DNA from 3 places in the Aminipila butyrica genome. Region 1 is predicted to be linked to each of the others. Evidence: riboswitches for the same ligand, from Rfam matches in the RefSeq annotation. Region 1 holds a riboswitch; each other region holds the start of a gene.

The links. Region 1 has a riboswitch for cobalamin ahead of Ami103574_RS10090 (hypothetical protein). Riboswitches for the same ligand answer to the same signal wherever they lie in the genome.
Region 2: another riboswitch for cobalamin. It lies ahead of Ami103574_RS12420 (immunoglobulin-like domain-containing protein); the one in region 1 lies ahead of Ami103574_RS10090 (hypothetical protein).
Region 3: another riboswitch for cobalamin. It lies ahead of Ami103574_RS00245 (S-layer homology domain-containing protein); the one in region 1 lies ahead of Ami103574_RS10090 (hypothetical protein).

What each region holds. Positions count from the first base shown of each region.
Region 1 covers NZ_CP048649.1:2,127,571-2,135,852, reverse strand. Annotated here, with positions in the region: gene pepT (peptidase T) at 1-987, shown strand, start outside; gene Ami103574_RS10110 (aminotransferase class I/II-fold pyridoxal phosphate-dependent enzyme) at 1,021-2,547, shown strand; gene Ami103574_RS10105 (hypothetical protein) at 2,646-4,835, opposite strand; gene Ami103574_RS10100 (ABC transporter ATP-binding protein) at 4,810-5,706, opposite strand; gene Ami103574_RS10095 (GntR family transcriptional regulator) at 5,703-6,086, opposite strand; cobalamin riboswitch at 6,246-6,444, shown strand; gene Ami103574_RS10090 (hypothetical protein) at 6,672-6,950, shown strand; gene Ami103574_RS10085 (sugar phosphate isomerase/epimerase family protein) at 6,999-8,042, shown strand; gene Ami103574_RS10080 (DUF2284 domain-containing protein) at 8,047-8,282, shown strand, end outside.
Region 2 covers NZ_CP048649.1:2,610,555-2,618,836, reverse strand. Annotated here, with positions in the region: gene Ami103574_RS12445 (phosphodiester glycosidase family protein) at 1-1,283, shown strand, start outside; gene Ami103574_RS12440 (AAA family ATPase) at 1,310-3,301, shown strand; gene Ami103574_RS12435 (LlaJI family restriction endonuclease) at 3,298-4,773, shown strand; gene Ami103574_RS12430 (Dph6-related ATP pyrophosphatase) at 4,780-5,433, shown strand; gene Ami103574_RS12425 (hypothetical protein) at 5,477-6,166, opposite strand; cobalamin riboswitch at 6,443-6,630, shown strand; gene Ami103574_RS12420 (immunoglobulin-like domain-containing protein) at 6,807-8,282, shown strand, end outside.
Region 3 covers NZ_CP048649.1:45,690-53,971, reverse strand. Annotated here, with positions in the region: gene rsxE (electron transport complex subunit RsxE) at 1-591, shown strand, start outside; gene rsxA (electron transport complex subunit RsxA) at 588-1,178, shown strand; gene Ami103574_RS00250 (RnfABCDGE type electron transport complex subunit B) at 1,192-2,010, shown strand; cobalamin riboswitch at 2,111-2,316, shown strand; gene Ami103574_RS00245 (S-layer homology domain-containing protein) at 2,628-8,282, shown strand, end outside.

The DNA of each region.
Region 1 (8,282 bases):
GCGCCGGACTGCTCCGGCAAGGATGTGAAGCCACAGATTTTTTCGGATTATGATGGAGGTACGATTCTCATTAATTCGGAAAAGCAGATTTCCATCAGTCCGAACACCAACCCAGAACTGACGGATTACGTCGGTCATACCATCGTCACCTCAGACGGAACTACGCTGTTGGGTGCTGACAACAAGGCAGGTATTGCCATCATCATGGACATGCTGACTCATGTGAAAGCCGATGCTTCATTCAGGCATGGAGATATCTGCGTGGCCTTTACGCCTGACGAAGAGGTTCAGGGCGGGGCAGAGCTGTTTGATATTGAAGGCTTCGGAGCCGATTTCGCCTTTACCATCGATGGGGATGGACTAGGTGAATTCAACTGTGAGACCTTCAATGCGGCAGATGCGCATGTGGAGTGTGCCGGAGTTTGCATCCATCCGGGAGCGGCCAAGAACAAGATGGTTAACCCTATCGTTTTGGCAAATGAGTTTTTATCAGCCTTGCCTAGGACAGAGGCCCCGGAGACGACAGAGGCCCGGGAAGGGTTCTATTACGTCTATGAAATATCTGGAGATACGGATGTGGCTAAGATTGATTTGCTTCTGCGAGATTTCGATCAAGACAGCATGGAGAAGCGGATGGCTTTTCTGAAGGACACGGCAGCTCAGATTAACCAGCGATGGGGAAAGGATTACGTGACTGTCGACATCAAGATGCAGTATCATAATATGAGTGATTTCCTGAAAGATCAGGAACACATTACGGAGACGGCACTGGAAGCTTATCGGCAGTGCGGGCTGAATCCTCGTGTGGTGGCGGTGCGAGGGGGCACAGACGGTTCCACCTTATCTAGAAGAGGACTGCCAACGCCGAATCTTTTCGTGGGTGGGCATAATTATCACAGCGTTTCAGAATTTGCTTCCGTTGAGGCGATGGAAAAATCCAGAGATGTGGTACTAAAGATTCTAGAATTATATGCGCAAAAGGCGTAATGATAGAAAACAGGGAAAGAAGGAAGTAAAAGCATGAAGGAGCAGAGAGGAATAACGAGCTTTTTAATGGCACACCGGTCGGGCAATCCCGTTTCCTTTCACATGCCGGGGCATAAGGGGGCCCGCCTTTACAGGCAGTTTGGTTATGACTCTGTTTTAGATCACTTGATGGACTGCGACATTACGGAAATTCAAGGAGCAGACAACTTGTTTCAAGCAGAAGGCATCATTCGGGAAACTATGGCCAAATATGAGGAGCTTTATCAGGTGCGAAAATCTTACTTGTTGGTAAACGGTACCAGCGGTGGGTTGATTGCGGCCATTCTGTCTGCCGTCAAACCGGGCGGTAAGCTGCTCCTGGCTAGAAACTGCCATAAGTCCGTATTTAATGCCATGTCCCTAGGACGTATTCAGCCGGCCTACATCTACCCGCAAATGCTGGATCAATTTGGCATCAGCGGTCAGGTGGAGCCAGAGGCGGTCCGGCAGCAGCTGCTGGCTCATCCGGATGCGGAGGCGGTTATTCTGACCAGCCCCAACTACTACGGCATTTGCAGCGATATTCAGCAGATTGCGGACTTGGTTCACAAAGCCGGGAAAATTCTTATTATCGACCAGGCTCACGGCGCCCATCTGAAATTCTTCAGCCGATTTTCCGGTGAGGAGACAGGTACTGGGACAAGGGTGTCACCAATCAACGAAGAGGGAAAAGACGAGGGAAACGGCCGAAACCCGCTGCCAAAAGCAGCAGAGGAATGCGGAGCCGATGTGGTCATCAACAGCATTCACAAAACCCTTGCTTCTTTTACCCAGAGTGCTGTACTGAACGTAGTATCTGAGCGCATTGATTTGGATTTGCTGGAAGACAAATTGCAGCTAGTGGAGAGCACCAGCCCTTCCTATCTGCTGATGAGCTCGCTGGATATCAATGCGAACCTGCTGCTAGAGCAAGGGCCTCAGCTCATGGGTCAATGGCGGGATCATTTGCTGGCATTCTATAAAGAGGCCCGGCAGCTTCCGGGTCTGAGGTTGATTGATAAGGGGACAGCCATGGACTGGACCAAGATCAATCTGGATATGAGCGCCTGGGGCCTGTCAGGCCATGAAGCGGAGGCTTTGCTTCTGGAACAGAACATCTTTGCGGAGCTGGTGACGGGAAATATTCTCATGTGTATGAGTGGCATCGGCAACGTAAAGTCGGACTACGACCGATTGCTACAAACATTGGAAGACCTATGTCATAAAAGGGACCATGGAAGAGCAGCAAACGCTAAGGTTCCGGCTGGACGGCTGATGGAACTGGCTAGGGCCATTCCTGAGCCACAAAAGCTGTATCCGCTGCCTGAAAGGAAGGAACTGGTCTCTTTGTCCGATGCAGTAGGGCAGATTTGTGCACTGTCCATCATCCCTTATCCGCCGGGTATTCCACTAGTTTGCCCGGGAGAGGTGATCAGCTCGGAGGCCGTCGCTTACGTAAAGGCCCTGAAAGAAGCTGGACAGACGGTCATGGGTTTGAGCCCATCGGGGCAGGTGGCCGTTGGCGGAAGGCCTGCGGAATAATAAAAATTAAAAAGGAGGCAGTCTGCTGAAATCCTATTGGTTCCCAGCAGACTGCCTCCTTTTTTATGTTGATTTGATTGTTTGATAGATCAAAGCCATTATTCAAAATACCCGCTGATAAAGGCCGGGACGTTTTCCGGATCGTAGAAAATGGTGTCTGAATACGCGCTACGGATACCATCTCTCGGCTTAAAGACGATAGTTCCCTCATAGTACAGATCGTAATTGTTATTCCAGCCGGAGAAGGAGTTTAAAATCTGCTGAATCTGCTGCGGGTCGGTGATAATCAACTGGTTTTCAGTCTCTTCTGCCGCCGCCTGTTCTGTCATTTCAGCGGTGGTGAATTCCTTCGTGTCCAAGGCAGCCCGTTCAGCGGCCTCTTCTTCATTCTTCTTCACATCCTGTTTTGTGAAAATGATGCTGGCAATTTGATCCGGAGCGAATTCCAGATAAGTTCCGTAGCCGTTATCTCGCAGCCATTTAATCGTCTGAACGTCAGTGGATAAAATGCTTAAATCCAAGGTAGTCCTTTCCAATTTATGTTTTTCATTCAGATATGTGTAGTCCAAATACAGGGTACAATAAGAGTGCAGGCTGCTTACCTCTTGTTCATACGTCCTGTTTTGGAAGTCTGTTTCCATGGCTGCCAGCAATTCACCGATTCTACTCTGATCTGTAATCAGCAGGTGTGAAGCCAGGCTATCATCATAGTAAAAGCTGTTTTCCAGGGTAATCTTGGTAAACGATTGATGATTCAGGCGGTTGAAGGAGAAATAATCCTTGAACTCCTGAGATTCGTAAACCTGTTTAAAATACGGATTGGCGTGTACGCGCTTATACGTCAAGTTGTAGGCCCGCTGGAGGTCCAGAGGGGTGGACATGTCATAAAACAGGTCAATCAAGTAGGACTGTACATTGAGGCTTTCCTCCTTTTCAATCTGCTTCTTGTCTTTGACGATTTGCCGGTGCAGGTTGGTCAGCGCCTGAATATTCTTTGGGTCAGTAAAGCGAAAGGCCGTCTTATCATACTGACCGGGTTGTTTGGAAAACAGATGTGCCGTATAGCGGCTATCGCTGTTGAAAGATTTGAAGCTGTTGGAATATACGCCTTTCAGCGAACTCTCTTTGGGAACGCGGTCTTCAAAGTTGGTCAAATCCAGAGTGATAGATGAAATAAAGAGTGCGGCACCTAGGGCGAAAATACCAAAGCTCTTCAAGCTGCTTTTATTAAATATCCGGGGGGTCTTCAGTACGATCATCCGTCCTAAAATAAAGGAGATTACTCCACCAGCGGCCAGGCCGGAATAAAAGTAGGCGTCGACATTTTGCCCTCCATCTTCACTGTTGGCAGTAGCCAGGGACGTAAAGTAATAGGACATGAGAGACATGCCGAAGTAAGCGATTAAGTAGCAGATGGCTGGAATCATAAAGTGAAAGACAATAGGGTCTCCGGCTTTTTCCATCTGCCGCTTCTGGTATAGGAAGGAGGACAGGGCGACAATCCCAACAAATAGCAGCAGATAATAGACTTGGAAGGCCGGTGTAAATTCTCCTCCGCCGACGGCAGACTGCACAAAAGGGGAGAGACCAGCAAGAATCTTCCCGTGAATTCCTTCTGCAGTGAATCCAAACAGGTAGTTGGAGCAATACATGACAAAGGTCAGATATAGTGCCGGGGCCAGGAAGTTAAAACCTACAGCCAGAGACAGATGCATGACTGAATTTCCTGTTACCAGACCTGCAAATATGGAGATGGCGTAAATTACCATCAGAATCAGCAGAGAATGCCAGAACCACTGGAACACATTGGCATGAGTGAAAATATTTATCGCACTTTCATCCAATATGGTCATCCTCGGATAGTCCTTATACATGTAAGGATCATAGGTAGGCTTGACAATCAGCTGAAAAATGATTTCATTGGCCAGCAAGGGCAAAAGAATCAGAATGAAGCCCGACAGAAAACTGCTGTTAAACAGCTGGGCCCTGGTAAAGGGCATGGCATGCATAGTTGTCACGGAGCTGGACGTCTGCAAATAGCGGAAGATAATCACCGCCGTGATGATGGGCAGCATCAAGTGAATCGCCATGAAAAAGGGCTGGCTGTTGCTCAGGCACATATCTATGTAGGAATACATGTGGTCGATGGTCCGATAGCTCATAAGGATAGGAAATATGCCTGATAGAAAGTAAGCCAGAAAGCCCACAGCAGGTATAGCCCAGAACCGCCGAAGATTTTCCTTCACCAGAGGGATGGACACACTAAAATATGATGTTCTGGATTTCATTGTCAACGCCTCCTAATTCGTAAATAAAAATTTCCTCCAGGGACAGGGGCAGCATATCAAAGAGTACCGGTTCTCCGGCCAGGATAATTTGCTCCACAAATTCCCGCTTATCCCGCACGATGAGCAGGTCTACTGTTCCCCGGGCTTCCCGGTGAAGTACATTTAATTGCTTGTAAGGTTCGGACGGTTTGTTTTTATAAGCCACCTGAATCTTGTGCACATCGGATTTCAATTCGTCCAAATCCCGTTCCATGACCATATGGCCTTTGGAGAGAATACCGATGGAATCACAGATGCCTTCCAGTTCTTTTAGATTGTGAGAGGATACCAGCACAGTCATTTCCCGTTCTGCCACATCCTCCACAATGTACTTCCACACCAGCTTGCGGACAATAGGGTCCAGCCCGTCAATGGGTTCATCTAAAATCAGGTAATCCGGCATGGAAGACATAATCAAGACGAAAGCTGCCTGTTTCTGCATACCCTTAGAAAATCGGGCTAGTTTTCTATTTTCACTCAGGCCAAATTGCGTGACCATGTGGGCGTATCGTTGGGCATTCCAATTGGGATAGAGGTTCTTATAAAACTTAGACATTTCTTTTAAATTATAAGTAGAAAAGAAAAACAGGTCGTCGGGTATAAAGCCCATGCGCTGCTTGATCTGCCGATTGTCAAAGACGGCTTCTCCATCAATGGTTATCTGGCCAGAATCGGGGCAGACAATACCTGTGATATGCTTTATAATAGTGGTTTTTCCGGCTCCGTTGGTACCCACCAGGCCGTAGATCGATCCTTTGTTTACGTGGAGGTTCAGGTCGGTAAGCGCCTTAAACTGGTCGAAGCTCTTATTTACGTCCGTCACTTTGATCATATATTTTCACCTCTTCTTTCGATCAGTTGAAGCAGCAGCTTTTCAATCTCTTCCACGCTTAAACCGAGAAAATACAATTCCTTGATGTCGTTTTTTATCCGTCCGGCAATCTCTTCTAGCTGGGCGGGATTAATAGCTGTCTTCTTGGGAATGGCTACAAAAGTGCCTAGTCCGGTGACGGTGTACACGTATCCCTGATATTCCAGTTCTCGATAAGCTTTTTGCACCGTGTTGGGATTGACGGTAAGCATTTTAGATAATTCCCGTACTGAGGGCAATTTTTCCTCCGGCAGCAAAACTTCTGCGATAATTAGTTCTTTGAGGTTATCCACTACTTGTTCGTATATGGTTTTTCTGCTTTTAAAATCTAGCTGGAACATATAAATCACCTCCTTTTTATCATAGATTTAGTGTACTATGCCAAGTAATACACTGTCAATGAGAAAATCCCTAAAACCTGGAGAGGATGGAAAATATAAATTTTTATGGGGTTGACAAAGTTAAAGAGGGTGTGATACCATAAATGTAATAAGTGAATAAAACGTTTATGTTCTGCAAGTTAGAGCTTTTTTAAAAGTTTGTAGCTTCGCAGCTAAGAGGGAAGCAGGTTTAAGTCCTGCGCGGTCCCGCCGCTGTATGCAGGGAGTTTTTTTCAAGGTGCCACTGGATTTTTCTTATCTTGTCCGGGAAGGCGAAAAAAACCATGATCTGCGAGCCAGAAGACCTGCATAAATTGTTTGAGCGGCCGACGGGTGATCGGCGTTGCTTCAAAGCCTTATGAGGATGAGGATATACAGTAAATACGGACTGTAGCGGTTAGCTACAGTTTTTTTGTTTGCCTATCTGCTAAGCAATCTTCATCCGCCAAGAAAAACGTCTTTTCATTCCTGAGGGTCTTCACAGACCTGTCTGCATGGGCAGATGTGTGGGGCCCTCATCCTTTCAATAATTAGGAGGTGAGTGCAATGAATATTAACTGGTTTAAGAATCAAGATAATGTGGTTTATGCTAATACACAGGAGTTTATTGACAACTTTGCCAAGGAGACAGGCATTTCCGATTTGGGAGCAAAGATTGCCGCCTTTAAGAAGGACCCTACACCGGAAGGGGTTACGGTTACTGGAAAGAAGAGAACTAGCATCAAGCTTTTAGTTCCCAATTTAACATTTCGAGAAGAGATTGAAATGGGAGAAAATGTTTGGATTTACATGGGTGAAAACTATGAAAGCTACTGTTTATATTAACTAAAACTGTAATAAATAACATACAGAAGTCTTTTAGAAGTCTCTTAGTTGAGTAAAGAAATGCGCTTTCGGCACTCATCTAGAGACTTTGTTGTATTGGCGAAAGGATTAGGCCTGCATATGCTTCAACTGATAAATATGCCTCTGGTAGACGAGGTTTTAAAGGAGTACCAAGACAGCAACCAGCTGGAGGAAGTCTGCCGCCGGTACGGCTGCCAGGGAATCGAGGCCATTTGGGGCGGAGAAGACTGCGAATTTTCGCTAGACAGAAAATTGATTCGGGGCTGGCACCTGGCTTTTTTCTGTGACTGGGTGGATCTTTGGAACAACAATGAGATTCAGCTCATGCACAAGTTTAAATCAAAAAAAAGCTGGGAGATGTTTTACGGCGGACCGAACAGGGAGGCCTTGATTAAGCTTCTCAGCGAGGATTTGGACCGAGCACAGCAGTCGGGAGCCGAATACGTAGTCTTTCACGTGTCGGATGTCTCTGTAGAAGAAGTTTATACCTATCAATGGCTGCACAGCGATGAAGAGGTGGTGGATCGAACGGCAGAGTTGATTAATCTGCTGATGGACGGGAAAAAATATACGTTCAAGCTGCTTCTGGAAAATCTCCATTGGGCGGGCTTCACTTTTACCAAACCTGATATTACGAAGCGCATGCTAAAAAATATCCATTATCAGAACAAGGGTATTATGTTGGATTTGGGACACCTCATGTGTACGAACTTGGAGCTGCAGAGCCAGGAAGAGGCGATTGATTATATACATAAAATGCTTGATGAACACGGCATCCTCTGCCGATATATAAAAGGGGTGCATCTGCATCAGTCGGTAAGCGGAGAATATACGAAGGAGCACCTCTGTATTGTACCAAAGCTGCCGGAGGATTACTTGGAAAAGTTTGCGGTGTCTTATCAGCATATTTTAAATATTGACACCCATCAACCCGTTACACATCCGGGCATCCAGAGTCTCATAGAGCGAATTGCTCCAGAATATCTGGTTCATGAGCTGGCGTCTTCCGGCAGAGCTGACAAGGAAAGAGTCCTGAAGATTCAAACGGAGGCTTTGGGGTGGAAAGGATAAAAACATGAACTATAAGACGGAGCACATCAGCACCGAGATGGAAGTCTCAAAATATGTGAAAGAGTACGTCAACGTGGAGGAATTCTTGGAATACTGTAAGCAATGCAGCAGCTATGGCCAAAAGTGGACCTGCCCGCCCTTCGATTTTGACCCGATGGGGTATTGGAATCAGTTTCAGCGGATAGTACTCTTGGGAAGAAAGATCGTTTTTGACCAGCAGGATCAGCAGCAGTTGTCCAA
Region 2 (8,282 bases), 480 kb from region 1:
GGAACAACCTGTGCTCGGCAGATTCTGTAGCGAATATGGCTAGAAACAACAACTGCTTTGCCGCCATCAACGGCACGTATTTCTCTGCTTATGACGGTATTCCTGTACCTTGGGGCACGATCATTCGCAATGGGAAGGTGCTCCATGTCAGCAATGGCGGGGCGGTGGCGGGCTTTACCAGTCAAGGCCGGCTGGTGGTGGACAGGCTTTCTTTTCACTTTAAAGGCTATATCAATGGGGAATATCGCGCTATTCCCTGGAGAATCAATCATCCCAGCGATGAAGCAGAAGCCATTACCATCTTTACACCGGAATACGGCGCGGTTGTGAAAATGGCGGGGGGAGCGAAGGCTCCTGTGGTAGAAAATGGGACGGTGACGTATATTGCAACGACGGATTTTTATGTGCCGGCTGGGGGGTTTGCTATCGTATATAATCCACAGGTGGCGGATTTGGTAGATGAACGCTTCCAAGTGGGGGATCAAGTTCGCTACGAGGTAGAAATCACGCCGACCTTTACCAAAGCAGAGACTTGGGATTCAGTCATTCAGGCGGTGGGTGCAGGCCCTAGCCTGATTATCAACGGACAAGTGACAGCAGATGGGGAAGCGGAGCAATTCTTTGAGGGTAAAATCTTGACAGGCAAAGCCGCCCGAACCTTTATTGGCGCTGGTGCCGATGGAAAAGTACGGATGGGGACCATTCAAGCAGCTACCATCAAGGAAGCGGCCGCTGTGTGCCAAGGGCTGGGGCTGATTAACGCCATGTGCCTCGATGGGGGCGGATCTATCGCCTTGTATCATCAGGGGAAAAGCTTGACCGCCGGCAGAAAGGTAAACAATGCCTTGGGCTTTACATACAGCAATAATGCACCGCTGACGAAGGCCAGTCACATTCAGGTTCAGGTAGATGGTGTAATGGTAGATTTTGAAGGCTACAACATAGATGGAAGCAATTATTTAAAGCTTCGAGATCTGGCTATGGCGGTGAATCATACGGAGAAGAATTTCCAAGTTGCCTGGGACCAGGAGAAAAAAGCGGTTCAGCTGTTATCGGAGACAGCTTATACGCCGGTGGGCGGTGAACTTGCGTGGGGAGATGGTTCTGCTAAAACCATCGCAGCTACCAGCAGCCCCATTTATGTAGACGGACAGAGCCAGGCTTTAATGGCCTACAGCATTGGCGGGAATAATTATTTTAAATTGCGGGATGTGGCTCAGCTGTTTGATATCGCCGTAGATTATGATTATTCGGCGAAGACGATTACTATTCAAACCAAATAACAGCAGAAGAAAGGGAGAACGTACTTATGCCTAAAACAGTTACCGACATCTATCAGCTTTTCTATACCAGATTGCCGGGGTGGAGCTTGCAGGAGATTCCACCGCTAAGCGAGGCAGAAAAAGAAGCTTCTGGAACTGCCGCCTTTACACCCCAGCAAGTCAGTCTGCTGGTGAGTCCACAAGGGGAACAAATCGTAGCGATTTTTTCTGAGACTTCGGTGACAGGAACAGAGCGAGCTAAACCGCAGATTCGACTTTTTACAGATCGGCTTATCGCTGCCTACAAATATGCTAAGTGGAAGAAACTGCGTTTTTTCGCCTTTGTCATCTGTAAGACCGACCCTGCTACCCTAAAATTTTCAGCGGGCATCTATCCAGACGACTATTTGGTATCCCTGGAAAGCAGCTTTGACCGCTGCCCCAGTGGTCGGATTGATATCCGCAGCATGTACGAAGCGTTAGCAGAGAATCAGGGGAAGGCGTATTTCCGTCTTTCCGCAGGACAACACGCTTGTGCCAGCGTGGCGCAGGCTTCGTTCATCCGCATCAGCAGGGAGGGACAGCCGATTGGTTCAGAGGTGCTGCAAGCGTATCTGACCTATTTCGACAATAGGCCTTATGTGCTGAGCAGCCGGGAAGGAAAGCAGGTGGTTTATGAACCGTCAGCCTTGTTTGAAAAAGCAGCGGCAGCGGACAGCCGTTACCCTTGGAATATGTTGGTATTTGGTGCCCCTGGTACGGGGAAGAGTCATCTGCTGGCAAAGAAGGTAAAAGAACTGGCGGAGAAAAATAAAGAAGGACAGGTAAAGGCTAGTCGGGTAACGTTCTATGCGGACTATACCTATCAGCAGTTTGTGGGAGGATATATGCCTGTTCCCAGAGGGGATATTCAGGAGCAGTTGGAAGTGACCGATGGAACTCGAGTTTTCAGCGGCAATATGACAGGCCCCCGCATCACCTATGAATTTGTTCCCGGCCCCTTCGGCTCTTTGCTGGCTAAATCCCTGGCAGCTAAGTTGTCCGGGAGGCCGGACAAGTACGTGCTGATTATTGAGGAGATGAACCGGGCTAACGCCGCTGGTGTGTTTGGAGATTTGTTTCAGCTGCTGGATCGAGACAAAGGGGTGAGTAATTATGCCATCACCTTGCCAGATGCCTTTGCACAGTATCTCTATAGAGCCGTTTCTGAAGAACTGGCTGGAAAGACGACGCAATGGCCGTGGCTTTCAGCGGAATCTTTTAAAAACCTTAGGCTGCCAGAAAATCTATACATATGGGGAACGATGAACAGTGCGGATCAAGGGGTATTCCCTTTGGATTCTGCTTTTAAACGACGTTGGTCTTTTATTTATAAGGATTTGAACGGGCTGGCCCCGGAAGAAGCTAATCGAGCGGTTATTTGTCTGCCCGATTGCCAGACTTCTAATCTGGTTCGGACAGAACGATATGATTGGAATGTACTGCGAAAAGCCATTAATCGGCTTATTTTGCAGGCGGGTTTTGATGAAGACCGCTGTATTGGCTACTGGTTTTTCACAAAAGAGGAGCTGGCAGATATTGAAGTTCACAGCAACTGTGTGGTTCAGGCTTTCCAGGGAGATCCAGCCGCAGCCAGCCAGCTAGAAGGGCTGCCTAATCCCTTTATGGACAAGCTGCTGGCTTATCTCAGGCAGGATGTGTTCCGCAACATTCCCACTCAGTTTTTCAGGGAGGAGTGCCGCACGCTGTCAGCTATTCGCCTGGCCGTCAATCATCTGGAAGTAGCTGGGCATCAGCCGGTTTCCTTGCAGGGGGAGGTGACGGGACTTCCGGATTCTGCTTTTGTAGCCGTGCCGGCCACCCCAAGAGAAAAGAGAGAGGAAGAGCCTGAACAACTGGAATTTGCAGTCGATTATAGTGCTGGCGGGGCAGCGGGTACAGTGGCAAAAGACGGAAGGGCATCCGCCTTTGAATCGGCTTCGGCGGAGAGCAAAAATGAAGCTCAATCAACTTCAGAGAGCGTGGGCAGCTCCTTATGAAGAGGCCGGAACTGTTACTGATTCGGGAAGGAAGCCGGATAGGCGGCAGGGAGAAAGGCCAGCCTTGGTCTGCTCATCCCGTGTTGCCGGAACTGATGGAATGTGGCTTTTTCAGCGGACAGCGGTTTACCTTTGTAGGAATCTATTACAGCAGCAAGACAGATACCTCCGTTATTGGATATCCGAAATACCTGAAATCAGACATTGGGAGTCAGGAACTGCCAGCGGTCCTCCATCACGTAGGCTTGATTTGCCAGTTGGTGGAGCGGGCTCAGAGCCAATTAGACCGATCCCGCTTTGAGGAGGCGTATGCTTTTGATGCCTATCATGCACAGGAACACCAACAACAGGTTGATCGATTTCAGTTGGCCAGCTGGTTGTTACAGGATTACCAGAATAACGGAATTTATTTCAGTAAAAAAAGCGAGCTGAAAAGAAACGGCAACGGCCCCATCCAATGGCAGCAGACCATTTCTCAGGGGACACCCCTTCTTGGCAGAGACGTGGTCTACCTGGATACCTTCCATCGCCAGAACCAGCAGGACTATTCCCAACTGCTGACACAGCTCCATGGGTTTATCTTGCGCCAGTGCGGTCTGCTGATGCAGGGGTTGGGGCAATACCAGGAACTGGAACTTCCGGAAGCAGAGGACTTTGACGGCAGCGACTTGTCTCAATTTACTGCTTATTTAGCCGATCGGCTGACGGTTGTCTTTTCTGAACGGGAAGTGCGGCTGCTAAAAGCCCTATGGGCCTGGTGCGGCCAAAGTGCATTTTATCGTCGGCAGTTGGGGGTTACCGCTTTTGAGCAAATTTGGGAATATGCAGCCAAAGCTGTATTCGGCAACTTGACGGATACCAGGTCTGGTCCCCCTCATTATATTCTCCAAAATCGAGAATACCAGGCTCAGGGTGACTTTATTCCGGATATTCTGCGAGTATACCAACACCCGTCAGCGGATTGCCGGGTTATCGGCATTCTCGATGCCAAATACTACTGCCCTCAGGTGAATCCAGATAACGGATTGCTCTACGGAGCGCCGGCCAATGGGGATATTGCTAAACAAATCGGCTATTACCGATATACGAAGACCTTATATTTTCAAGGGGATATCCGATATACCAACGCTTTTCTCTTTCCTGCCACGGACCCCGAACAGGAGGAGATGTTTCAGCAGTTGGGGTATGCTTGTCCTAATCGGCAGCACCACCGGGAAATTGATCAGCTGCTGGGATTGGACAAAAACGAGGTTCAGCAGCAGTTGGAGTCAAGGCGAGAGCGGTGGGAAGCGGAAGAAGGGGAAGCGTGCGCAGAAGCTTGGCCGGAGGATCGGGTGTTGCTGTTCAGCGTCAGGCCGGACTTGCTGTATCAATGGTGTCTGAGAGGAGAAAAAGTTACGGAGGAAGCCTTTTATCACGGCTTCGTGGAGCCTTTTCAGGCAGAGCAGAGGAAACAGGCAGTAAGGAGGTAAAGAGGCTTGAAAAATACAGTTAAATTTACAGCCGCATACAGCGGAGGTAAAGACAGTACCTTCGCTATTTATAAAGCGGTTTCCATGGGGCTGGAACCCCAAAGCTTACTTATGACCTATAACAAGGACAAGGAACGAACTTGGTTTCATGGCATTGACAGGGGCATGATCGTTCGGCTTGCAGAATCCTTAAAAATTCCTATAAAACTCATACCAACATCGGGAAATGAATATGAAGCAAATTTTGAAAAAACATTGCTAGAAGAGAGGCGAAAAGGAGCTGACGTGTGTGTCTTTGGAGACATCGACATTCAGGCACATTTAGATTGGAATGAGGAACGCTGCAACAATACAGGGCTAAAGCCCTTCCTGCCGCTCTGGCAGCAGGCGCGAGAGCAGGTAGTCTATGACTTTATAGACAGTGGGTTTATTACGTATATCACGGTAATTGATACGGAGAAGATGGATGGCAGCCACATTGGAAAACCCTTGACTCGTGAACTTGTCTCACAACTTAAATCCGAAGGGATTGATGTATGTGGGGAGAATGGGGAATACCATACTTTTGTATGCGACGGCCCGCTTTTCAACAGACCGATTCAACTGGATACTGGAACTGCAAGCTTTGATGGCAGATATGTAAGAATTAAGATTGCATAAATTGTTGATGAAGAGCAGGAAGGGCCACCTATGGGGAAGCCCTTTAGTTCTTAATCACAAATCGTTTTAAAAAGCCGCTCTCTTTTAGCTGGGATAAATAACCCACCGTCGACATGACAAAGGCACCGAGGATATCTACAATCAGATCTTTCATGGTATCTGTCAGAGCAGCTCGACCTACTAACAGCGTGCCATCCTCCAGCATGAATTTCTGCATATTGGTAGACAGGATGGCATCTGCACTGAATTCGTAGATTTCCCAGATACAGCCTACGGTAACGGCAAAGCAGAAAGCGAATAGCGAAACGAAGATAGGGCTTAAATTGACCCAGGTGTGTTTCGCGTTCAGCAGGCTGATGATGGAAAAACCCAAAGCACCCAGCATGGCACCGCTAAAGGTATGGAGGATGGTATCCCAGCCCGGTATGCGGTAATAAAAGCTCCGCACTTCCCCCAGGTAAATAGCACCGTAGAGAAACAATACATAGAGCACCAGCATGAAGCTGGGTAGTTCAATCTTCCAGCGGTGATTTAAGATAGAAGGAAGCATGAGTGCAAAAATCCCGATAATACACTGGAGCAGCATCAGGACGTAGTCGCTTCGCTGCTTCGCGTAAGCCGCCTCAGAAGGGGATAGGACCAGCTTGATGACCACAAAAATAACAGAGGCCACCAAGGACCACAGTACGAAATGCACCAAAACCGTCTTTCCGTCAATTTTTCTTTTTTTCATAATGCCCCAATTTTTCTTTCTACATGTTATAGCGTAATCATGCCTATGAACGAGAGTTCATAGGCATGATTTTCTTGTGTCTATTTTATATAAGAATCTTAGCTTTGTCAAATCGTTCAGTAGTTGCTTCGGCACAGGTTAGGGTTCGGCAAGGCAATAAAAATAGGATAGGGAAATGTTGCAAAATTTGTCGAAGTTTACTTGACAATATTTCCACGGGAATGCTATGATGAAGCAGAACTGAATAAAGCATCTACGTTCTGCGTGCCAGACCTCTGACTTGTTAACCTTTAGTCTGAGTTAGGCCAGGTTGCGCAGCTAAGAGGGAAGCAGGTGAAAATCCTGCGCGGTACCGCCGCTGTATACGTGTAGTTTCTCCGACAAGGCCACTGGATTTTATCTGGGAAGGCAGAGAGGAATGGTAATACGTGAGCCAGAAGACCTGCATAGAATGTTAGAAAGCAGGCCGCGGTAATCGGTTGTGTGGATGGAAACTTTTATATTTTCGTGTAATACGAAACATATAATTTACAGAAAAACGGACTGTAGCATATTGCTACAGTTTTTTTATGTAGAAAATAACGCTTTAGCGATTATATAAATGAAAGTAAAAATAAAAGAAGGAGAGTGATACAAAAAAATGAAGAACAAGCAGACACAAAAGAAAATCTTAGCAATCATTTTAAGTGGAATAATGTGTTTAAACTTGTTTCCAACCCTTGCACTGGCGGATACGGCAGAAACTGTTGAACCGCCGGTTTTGGTGCAGGAAGAAAACAGTCTCAAGGCTAAGGACAGCTTAGAATCAGAACGGTTCACTCCAGAAGAAAGAGTGCCTTCTGAGGCACTAGAGGGAGAGACGGTCCCAGAACTTTCACCAGAGCTGAGTGAGGAGGAAGCATCCAAGTTTCCGGAAGACCGGAATCAAGAAGAGGATGTAGATGAAACCTCTATTCTTACAGCGCAGCCGGAAGGGGTGACGGTAGAAGAAAAACTGGCACTAGCGGGTCAACAGGCTGGAACGGTTTGGGATGGGCAAACCGTAACCAAACCGCAAGTGGATGAAAATGAAATTTATCAAATTGCCAACGGCGAAAATCTGGCTTGGTTTGCAAAGCTGGTAAACGGAACGCTTTCAGACGGAACGGCACAGAACAAAGGGGCAAAAGCTGTTCTTGTAAATGATATTGTTCTGGGAAGCGATACCATCCAAACGAACTGGACTCCAGTAGGAAATTCTTCTAATCAGTACACAGGAACTTTCGACGGGGCGGGTTACACCATTTGTGACCTCAGGATAGAGGCAACGGCTATTTACCAAGGACTGTTCGGGTATGTAGGAAGCACAGGTGTTGTTAGAAACACCACCGTAGAAGGAAATATATCGGCAAAAGCCAACTATGCAGGAGGCATAGCAGGGTACAATGCCGGAACCATTGAAAACTGCTGCAATAAGGCAGCTATTACCTCAACTCAAAAGTATGTAGGAGGAATTACTGGTAGCAACTATGGAGCTACTTCGTATGCAAACCTTATAGGTTGCTATAATGAGGGGGTTATTTCTGCAAAGTCGGATACAGGAGGAATTGCCGGACAAAACAGAAACGCCAATATCAGCAGCTGTTACAATCTGGCAAAGGTAGAATCAGCAGGTTCTAATACTGGCGGTGTTGTAGGATATGGTTACACTGGATCAATTACAAGCTGTTACAATGTCGGCGCAGTTACATCTACTGGCACCTCTAATGTCGGTGCAGTCGTAGGCTTCTTATTTAAATCGGCAACGGCTATTTTAGAAAAGACCTATTATCTTGACGGGACCTATACAGTGAGCATAGGTAATGACAGTACAAATGCCAATGCAACTGTAAAGTCTGCTGATGCCATGAAAACTGCTGGATTTGTAGCAGACCTCGGGGGAAACTTTGTAGCAGATACAATGCCAAATCAAAATAATGGCTATCCAATAATCGGCTGGCAGGATCCCCAGGCAAAATACACGGTTGCCTTTGATATCGATCAAGAGCAGGCGGAGATCGCAGTAAGAGACAGCGAAGGCAGATTGATTATCGCTGAAGGAGAGGGGCTTTATAAGTTAGGTAAAGGCACGTACTCC
Region 3 (8,282 bases), 1.3 Mb from region 1:
GCCACGACCTCCAGTGTAATCAATGGACTGGGCATGGGCATATCGGCCATGGTGGTGCTAATCTGTTCTAACGTCGTTATCTCCATGTTGAAAAACATCATTCCCGACAAGGTACGGATTCCATGCTATATTGTGGTTATCGCTGGATTTGTAACTTGCGTACAGTTCTTGATTAAAGCCTACGCGCCTGGCCTGGATAAGGCGTTAGGCTTGTTTATTCCGCTGATTGTGGTGAACTGTATCATCTTAGGCCGAGCAGAGATGCTTGCCAATAAAAACTCCGTATTGGACTCGGCGCTGGATGGCCTGGGAATGGGCCTGGGATTTACCTTTGCGCTGGGGTGCATGGGGGTGATTCGGGAATTGCTGGGAGCAGGAACGCTGTTTAACTTTCCGATTCTGGGAAATGGCTTTACACCAATGTCCATTTTCTTGCTGGCCCCAGGCGGCTTTTTCGTGTATGGGCTGCTGGTTGCTATGATTAATTATGTATCTAAAGGACGGGCCATAAAAAAGAAAGACTTTGGCTGTGAAGGCTGTGCCATGAGCACCACTTGTCAGAGGGCACAGGAAGGGGGCTGCGGGAAATGAAGGAAATATTAATGATTATGTTGTCCGTGGCACTGGTAAACAACTTTGTCCTAGCGCAATTTTTAGGAATCTGTCCGTTTTTAGGGGTGTCTAAGAAATTAGATTCTTCGGTAGGCATGGGTATTGCAGTGACTTTTGTCATGGTGCTGGCCACGGCCTGCACTTGGCCGGTTCAGACCTTTCTGCTGGATAAATATGAAATTGAATATTTGCAGACGGTAGCGTTTATTCTCATCATCGCTGCGCTGGTGCAGTTTCTGGAAATGCTTTTAAAGAAATTTATTCCTGCTCTCCACCGGTCATTGGGCGTTTATCTGCCTTTGATAACCACCAATTGTGCGGTCTTGGGTGTGACCATTATGAACATTAAAAGTGAGTTTAATTTTGTGGAATCCATGGCTAATTCGTTTGCAGCGGGAGTAGGCTTTCTACTGGCCATGGTGCTGTTTTCTGGTATGAGACAAAAGATGGATAATGCCAATGTGCCGAAGGCCTTTCAGGGCATTCCCATGGTGCTTATGGGAGCGGCAATCCTTTCCCTTTCTTTTATGGGTTTCAGCGGTGTAGTACAGGGAATATTTGAGTAAAGGAGGCAGAGAAATGGTTGTACCAGTGATATTGTTGATAGGAATGGGGCTGATTGCAGGCCTGGTTCTTACTCTGGCTTCTAAGGTATTTTTTGTGCCAGTGGATGAAACCGTGGCTCAGATCCGGGAGGTGCTCCCGGGGGCTAATTGTGGAGCCTGCGGTTTTGCAGGTTGTGATGATTATGCTGCTGCCATAGGTGATGACCGTTCCTTGAGTCCGTCGCTGTGTCCAGTAGGAGGCAGTCAGGTAGCTTCGGCGGTGGCCGCCATTCTGGGCGTAGAAGCCGGTTCGGTGCAGGCGAAGGTAGCGGTGGTCCGATGCCAGGGCAGTTATGAAAATACGAAGCAGATTATGGATTACACCGGAATCGCCACTTGTGCAGCAGCTAAAAGCTTTTATGGGGGCAATTGGGCTTGCGCACAGGGCTGTCTAGCTTTCGGGGACTGTGTTTCGGTCTGTCAATATGAGGCTATTCGAATCTGCAATGGGGTAGCCGTGGTGGATAGGGACGTCTGTGTGGGCTGTGGTATGTGTGAGCAGGCTTGTCCCAATCAGGTTATCACCATGTCAGATAAGAAGAAGTGGGTGTTCGTGGCCTGCAATTCCACAGAGCCTGGAGCAAAGGCGCGGAAGACCTGCAAGGTAGCTTGCATCGGCTGTCGGAAATGCCAAAGGGTCTGCCCGTTTGAGGCTATAGAAGTAGAAAACAATTTAGCCCGAATCTTATTCGATAAGTGCCGGAATTGTGGACTTTGCGAAAAGGAATGTCCTACGCAAGCTATCGCCAATTTGAGAGTACAGAAAAAAACGGCGGCTGTGCAGCAGAGCTAAAAATGCTAAGAAAAATATGGATAGTTAGAGGGTAGAAGCAGCGCTTGACACATTGAAAATTTATTGATAATATGAAAAAGATAAAGGGAAAATAACGGATTGGATACGATGTATTTTATGTACCGTGGCGGGAAACCGTATGCGGGTAAGAGGAACTCCGGTGAAAGTCCGGGACGGTACCGCCGCTGTAAGTGCGGAGTCTGAGCCACAGCTCTGAAGATGAGCAGCCACTGAGTGGAACTTGGGAAGGCAGGCAAAAGATGATGAGGCACAAGTCAGAATACAGACATAAGTTTAAACAACCTCGGTAAAGGTGAAAACTTGGCACTCTTGGAACAAGAGCGCAGTGTTTGTGGCGGTTTAAAGTACATTAAGATGCAGTTGAAAACGGAACTGTGGCATTGAGCCACAGTTTTTTTGTGTGGAAAAATGCACGTCAAAAAAGTGGCAGAATTATTATAGACGGTTTACTTTATACTGCCAGTTTTATTTTATGAAAGAGGGCGAGTAGTAAGCTGAAGAAAGGAGGTTTTTTGAATATAAAGATATAATAGGCATGTGAACAAACCTTGATTACAATAATTTATTCAGTAAAAATCTAAAGAAAGGAAGTATTAATGAAAGTGAGAAAAAAAGCCTTATCTATAATTTTATCTATTCTTATTGTGCTCTCTATGATGCCGAGCGCCTTTGCGGAAGAGGTAAGCGGTACAGCGGATACGCAAAATATCCTTTCGGAATTGGTAACAGATGGTTCACCTGGAAGGAATCTTACCGAGAATGACAATAAAGCAGAGCTGGGCGATTTGGACGACAATGCGCAAGACGTAATGTCAAACAAAGAACAAGACAGACAAAACGAAAAGGATGGTCAGAATGAGGAGAGTTCTGACGATGATAGCACAGGAGAAGACGTAATAAACGTTGTAAATACCCTAGAGAGCGAATTGGCGGAGGAGGAAACGGAAGCAGATACCGTAAAAATTGATTTTACGGCGCAGGCCGTCAATGGGTTTCTGTGTGCTCCGCAGCTGGGGGTGGAAGTTTCTGAAGACTTAGCGGAAAGCTATGGCTACATAGATGAAGTAGAAACTGGGGTCTCTGCACTGGACGTTCTGGTGAAAGCCCATCAAGTTGTATTTGAAGGAGACTTTACGAAAGAAAATGCCAGTACCCTGTTAGATGTTGAATCCGGTTCGATTAAAACAATTTTTGGACAGGAGACGATGAACTGTGGATTTTCAGTAAACGGTAAACAACCTCACGATAATACCTTAAACCAAGGGTATTATACAGGCTATAATGTTGCAAATGCCGGCATTGCAAATAATGATCTGGTTGAATTTTATATTTACCAGGACATCTCTGGTTTGGATAACTGTGTGGAGTTTACTACAGATAAAACCACTGGAATCTCTTCGTATGATTTTTCTGTCGGATATGGAAAGAACTTTTACCTCTATGGTTATTCTATTGGTTGGTATGGGTGTATTGACAATCAGACTCTTCAGACGAAAAGAGTACCAATTGGAGGAGCGCAACTTTGCTATATCAATACTACCACAGGAGCAAAAACCGATATAGAAGGGATAAAATCCGATGACCTCGGAGTCGTTACGCTGAAATTTGATACCCCAGGACAATATCTTGTTTCAGCTTATATTCCTGATGACAGTATAGAGGCGGGCACAACGCCGGCGATAATGCCGCTGTTCAGGGTCAATGTTTATGCAGCGCCTGTATTTGAAAGCCTCAATCTGTATGAAAATCAGGATGCATACAACAAAGGGGCAGAGCCGATTCCTATGACACCTCAGTTTGAAAGCGCCAAGCTGACTGGGTATACCGTTACTGTTCCGGATTATACAAGCAGCCTTTTTGTTGCGGCTAAAGCTCCTGGAGCAAGTGATATTGTCAGAGGAGGGGGCTATACCATTGGGTCGCAGAACTACGCAGTTATGTACAGTAACTCGTGGGGAGGCTGGTCAAACTCCGCCTATACCTCTGCTTCATTTAGCAAGGGCTATGTGGATGTATTTATTAATCATAATGGGAATAAAACAACGGATTATCAAATTCATGTAAACCAAATCGCTACCCTGAAAGGCCTTGTTGTCGGCGGTATTATGACACCTGGATTTGATAAGGCAACTGAAAACTATAGCATTTACGCAGATAGTACGAAAGAGGGCATCGATATCACTGCCACGCCTTATAGCAATAACTATGAAATTACTATTAATGGGCAAAAGGCCGTAAATGGTGCGGCGTATACGTTGATCTATAACTGGAATGAGGACGGAACCATGTCTGTTCCTGTTAAAGTCAGTGGAGCCGGTAAACAGGAAAATACATATACCTTAACTCTTAAAAAAGAACCATTAGAGAGTAAGCCTTTTATAATAAAGCAGCCAGAGGGGGCCGTTTATGTAGTTGGGGAGTCTGCTAAGGATTTGAGTGTCCGTTCTAGTGCCAACGGAGTTTTGTCCTACCAGTGGTATAAGAATAACACAAATTCTGTTGAAGGAGCTGAAGCAATTGAAAATGCCACTTCCTATACATATACACCTGCGACGGTTCAGGTTGGGACAACCTATTACTTTTGCAGGATAATCAATTCGCAACAAGGAAGCGGCAATGAGACCGATACGGAGATGGTGTCCGTTGCTGTTTATCCAGATCCTACACCGGTTGTAACGGTTAAAAATGAAGTGCCTGAGCTGCCAAGCGACGGGTATACTTATTCAGATACAAAGGGATATGTCTATAATGTAGGGGATGCAGCTGCGTTGCTAGAGGTAGAATGTACAACCGCAGCAGAGGGAGGCACCTGGGGCGGAAATTGGATTCTCAGCAACTCCAATGCCAACAGCGGTGGCTCTGTCTTAGATACAACCTGGACTATCACGCCGAAGACAGATTTAGGTCAAGTCAATGATAAAGGAAAGTGGTATTACTACCAGGCAAAATATACTTTTAATGGAAAGACTTATAAAACCAACTCCAGCAATATTTATGTGTTTCTAAAGGCTACTGCTGCACCTGTCAATACTATATCAGCTCAGCCTAAAGGTGCAGTATATACACAAGGGGATAAGGCTGCAAATCTGACAGTCAGTCTTAAATCTCCTGTATATGGGGCGATAACCTATCAGTGGTACGAAAATACAGAAAACAGCACAATAGGTGGGACGCCCATAGTAGGCGCGACGACTTCGTCTTATGCCTTGGGGAATCCTACAGAAGTAGGAACAAAGTATTATTACTGCATCATCACCTCTGCGCTGCAAGGAATGAGTTCACAGGTGACCTCTGATGTAGCTGAAATTGCCGTGAAAGAACGTGCGCCGGTAGATGTTCCACTTGCTGGTTCTGGTACACCAAATCAACCTTATCAGATATCTACCCCGGAGGATTTTGCATCTGTAGCTTCTTTGGTGGCACAGGGATATAGCTTTGAGGGAATGTACCTGGCCATACAAAACGATATTACGCTTTCAAAAGACTGGACTGGTATTGGCATGCTAAAGGCGGGAGCAGCCAATGCTGGAAATGGAGCTAATATTCTTCCGTTTTCTGGCACCTTGAACGGTAAAGATCACACACTTACCTTTGCAGAAGGCAGCAAGGCTCTGTTGGCTTATGCAAGAGAGGCAACCGTTCAGAATCTCAACATATATGCTCCGTACATGGCGGATTATGCTCTGTTAACTAATTATGTGGTAGATTATGGTACCGACGGCAATTATAATGAAGGTACTGGCGGAAGTTATGCTCCAGGCTGTCCTGACACCCTCAATGTGACAAATGTTATATTAAAAAGTGGTTCGAGCATTAGAATGGGAGGATTTCTCGGTGGGTACGCCTCTGGCGGCAATGTTTGTAATTTTATAAATTGTACAGTAGAATCTAATGTTAAAATTGGCTACAATAAGACTACCGATGCATCTTCTGGTCTTTCTAATGTAGGTTCCTTCGCAGGAGAAGTAAGTGGACAGTTTCTCAACTGTGTCAGCTACGCAGATGTTTATGGTGTAAACAATGTAGGGGGAATCGGAGGTGTCAAAGGACAGTCTATGGGCCCATACGCCTATAGTAACTGTGAGTTCTATGGCACTGTTATCGCTACGGGAAGCTGCGCCGGCGGAATTGCCGCAGCAGGTTATAACTCTATTTCGGCACCGAATACACCTTGCGCCAGCGTTCAAAATTGTATTGTTGCAGCAAATATAACTGGTACAGATAAAGTAGGCGGCATTTTGGGCGGCGAAAATGGTATCGCTCAAAACTGGGGAAACGCTTATATTCGCAACAATGTCTTTTCCGGTAACTTGACGGCAACTGGAGAAGGCGGCATTGCTGGGGGTATCATCGGATATTTCCGCTCTCTCAATAAGACGAACATTATTGAAAATAACTATTATTATGCGGAGGGAGTTTTGCGGAGCATAGGCAGAATTGATTCTGTGGATACCAGCTGTAAAACTCATGAGACAGAGTTATGCAAAAACTATTTTGACACCTCTGTGGAACTTCCTACAGAGCCTACGGGTGTTTCCAAAAAGAACCACAATCGTACGGATGATCCATTAGGCACGGACAGCGATACCTTGGGTAAAAAGGTAACTGCTGAAATTATGGCTGATGGTTCCCTTATTCCATTGCTAAATGATGGAGAAGACAGCTATAAAAACTGGGTACAAGGACAAAATGGATACCCTAGTCATACGGTAACTAAGGCCGTTGTCACTAATCTGACGGTGTCTGGTGATTACCAAGAGGAATACTATATTGGGGATAAGCTGAATCTAGCTGGAATTACCTTTACCGCTGAGTGGAGTGATGGGACAATCACCAATCCGACGTTGGATGAAGGCGTCACCATCACGGGGTTTGACAGCAGCAAGAGAGGTCTAGTGACTCTGACCGCAGCCTATGGTGCAGTAAAGACGGAATTTGTAGTTACCATACTGAAAACTGTTACACCTGAAAAAAACGACATTAATGTTTCCTTTACTCTTTTGGGAGATGATATCCACGACAGTGAAGAGGACAAAAACATTCATACCTTGAAGAAAAACAATCTAGAGACATGGATTCCCAAAACCAGCTATACGGTTGATATCAATGCTACGGTAGAAGATTTGTTCAGAAAAGCACTTTCTGCTGCTGATATTAATTTTGAAGGTACGGCAAACAACCAATATAAAACATTATATATTTCTGGCATTCAAGTGCCAGGAACAAAGAACTGGCTAAAAGAGTTTACTAATGGGCCTCGTTCCGGCTGGATGTATACACTGAATGGAACACACCCAGAGGTTGGTGTATCTCAGCAATTCTTAGAAGATGGAGATAAAATAGTCTTCCATTACACGGACGATTACACGAAGGAAGAAGGCAGTGACAAGTGGGGTGGAGGTTCCTCTTCTGCGGGAGCCAGCGGAGCGGATGCAGCACAGACTCTTACCCCGACAGCCAAGGTTAGTGGCGGAAAAGCAGAAACAACTCTTTCTTTAAAAGATATGAAGGATGCCATTGCCGAAGTGAAATCTAACAGCGGAGATATTGTTATTGCGCCAAAGATTAGCGGGACAGTAACCTCGGCGCAGGTTACGTTGAATCAGGATGCCTTGAACGCCTTGTCTGTTCAAACATCCTCTAAGCTAATTATCCAGATTCCAATAGGAACTGTAGCCTTGTCAAATAGCGTGTTGGATTCGATTGTTTCTCAGATGACAGGCAAAAGCATCACGATAGCTGTTGAGGCTGTAGAAACAAAAGCTTTGACAACAGAGCAACAAAAAGCGGCAGGCAGTAACGCGGTATTCGACATATCCGTCCTCAGTGGACAGGAGACCATCAGCAGTTTTGACGGCAAGAGCATCACGATTTCTCTTCCATATGCCTTAAAGGATGGCGAAAAAGCTGAAGGCGTTACAGTGTGGTACCTCAGTAATGATGGGAAGCTAGAGAAGATGACCTCTCAGTATGATAAAACTAAGGGCATGACGAGCTTTACCACTACTCATCTATCTAAATATTTAGTAGGGTACTCCGCTGTGTGGCAGAATACCTTTGCCGATGTGAAAGAAAAGGATTGGTTTTACGGTGCTGTAGAACATGCAGCAAAAAATAAACTCTTTAATGGACTCACAGCCTCTGAATTTGGCCCGAATGATAACATGACCCGCTCCATGTTGGTGACGGTTCTCTATCGGTTAGCTGGTTCGCCGGCTGTTTCGGGGGACAATAGCTTTAGCGATGTAAAG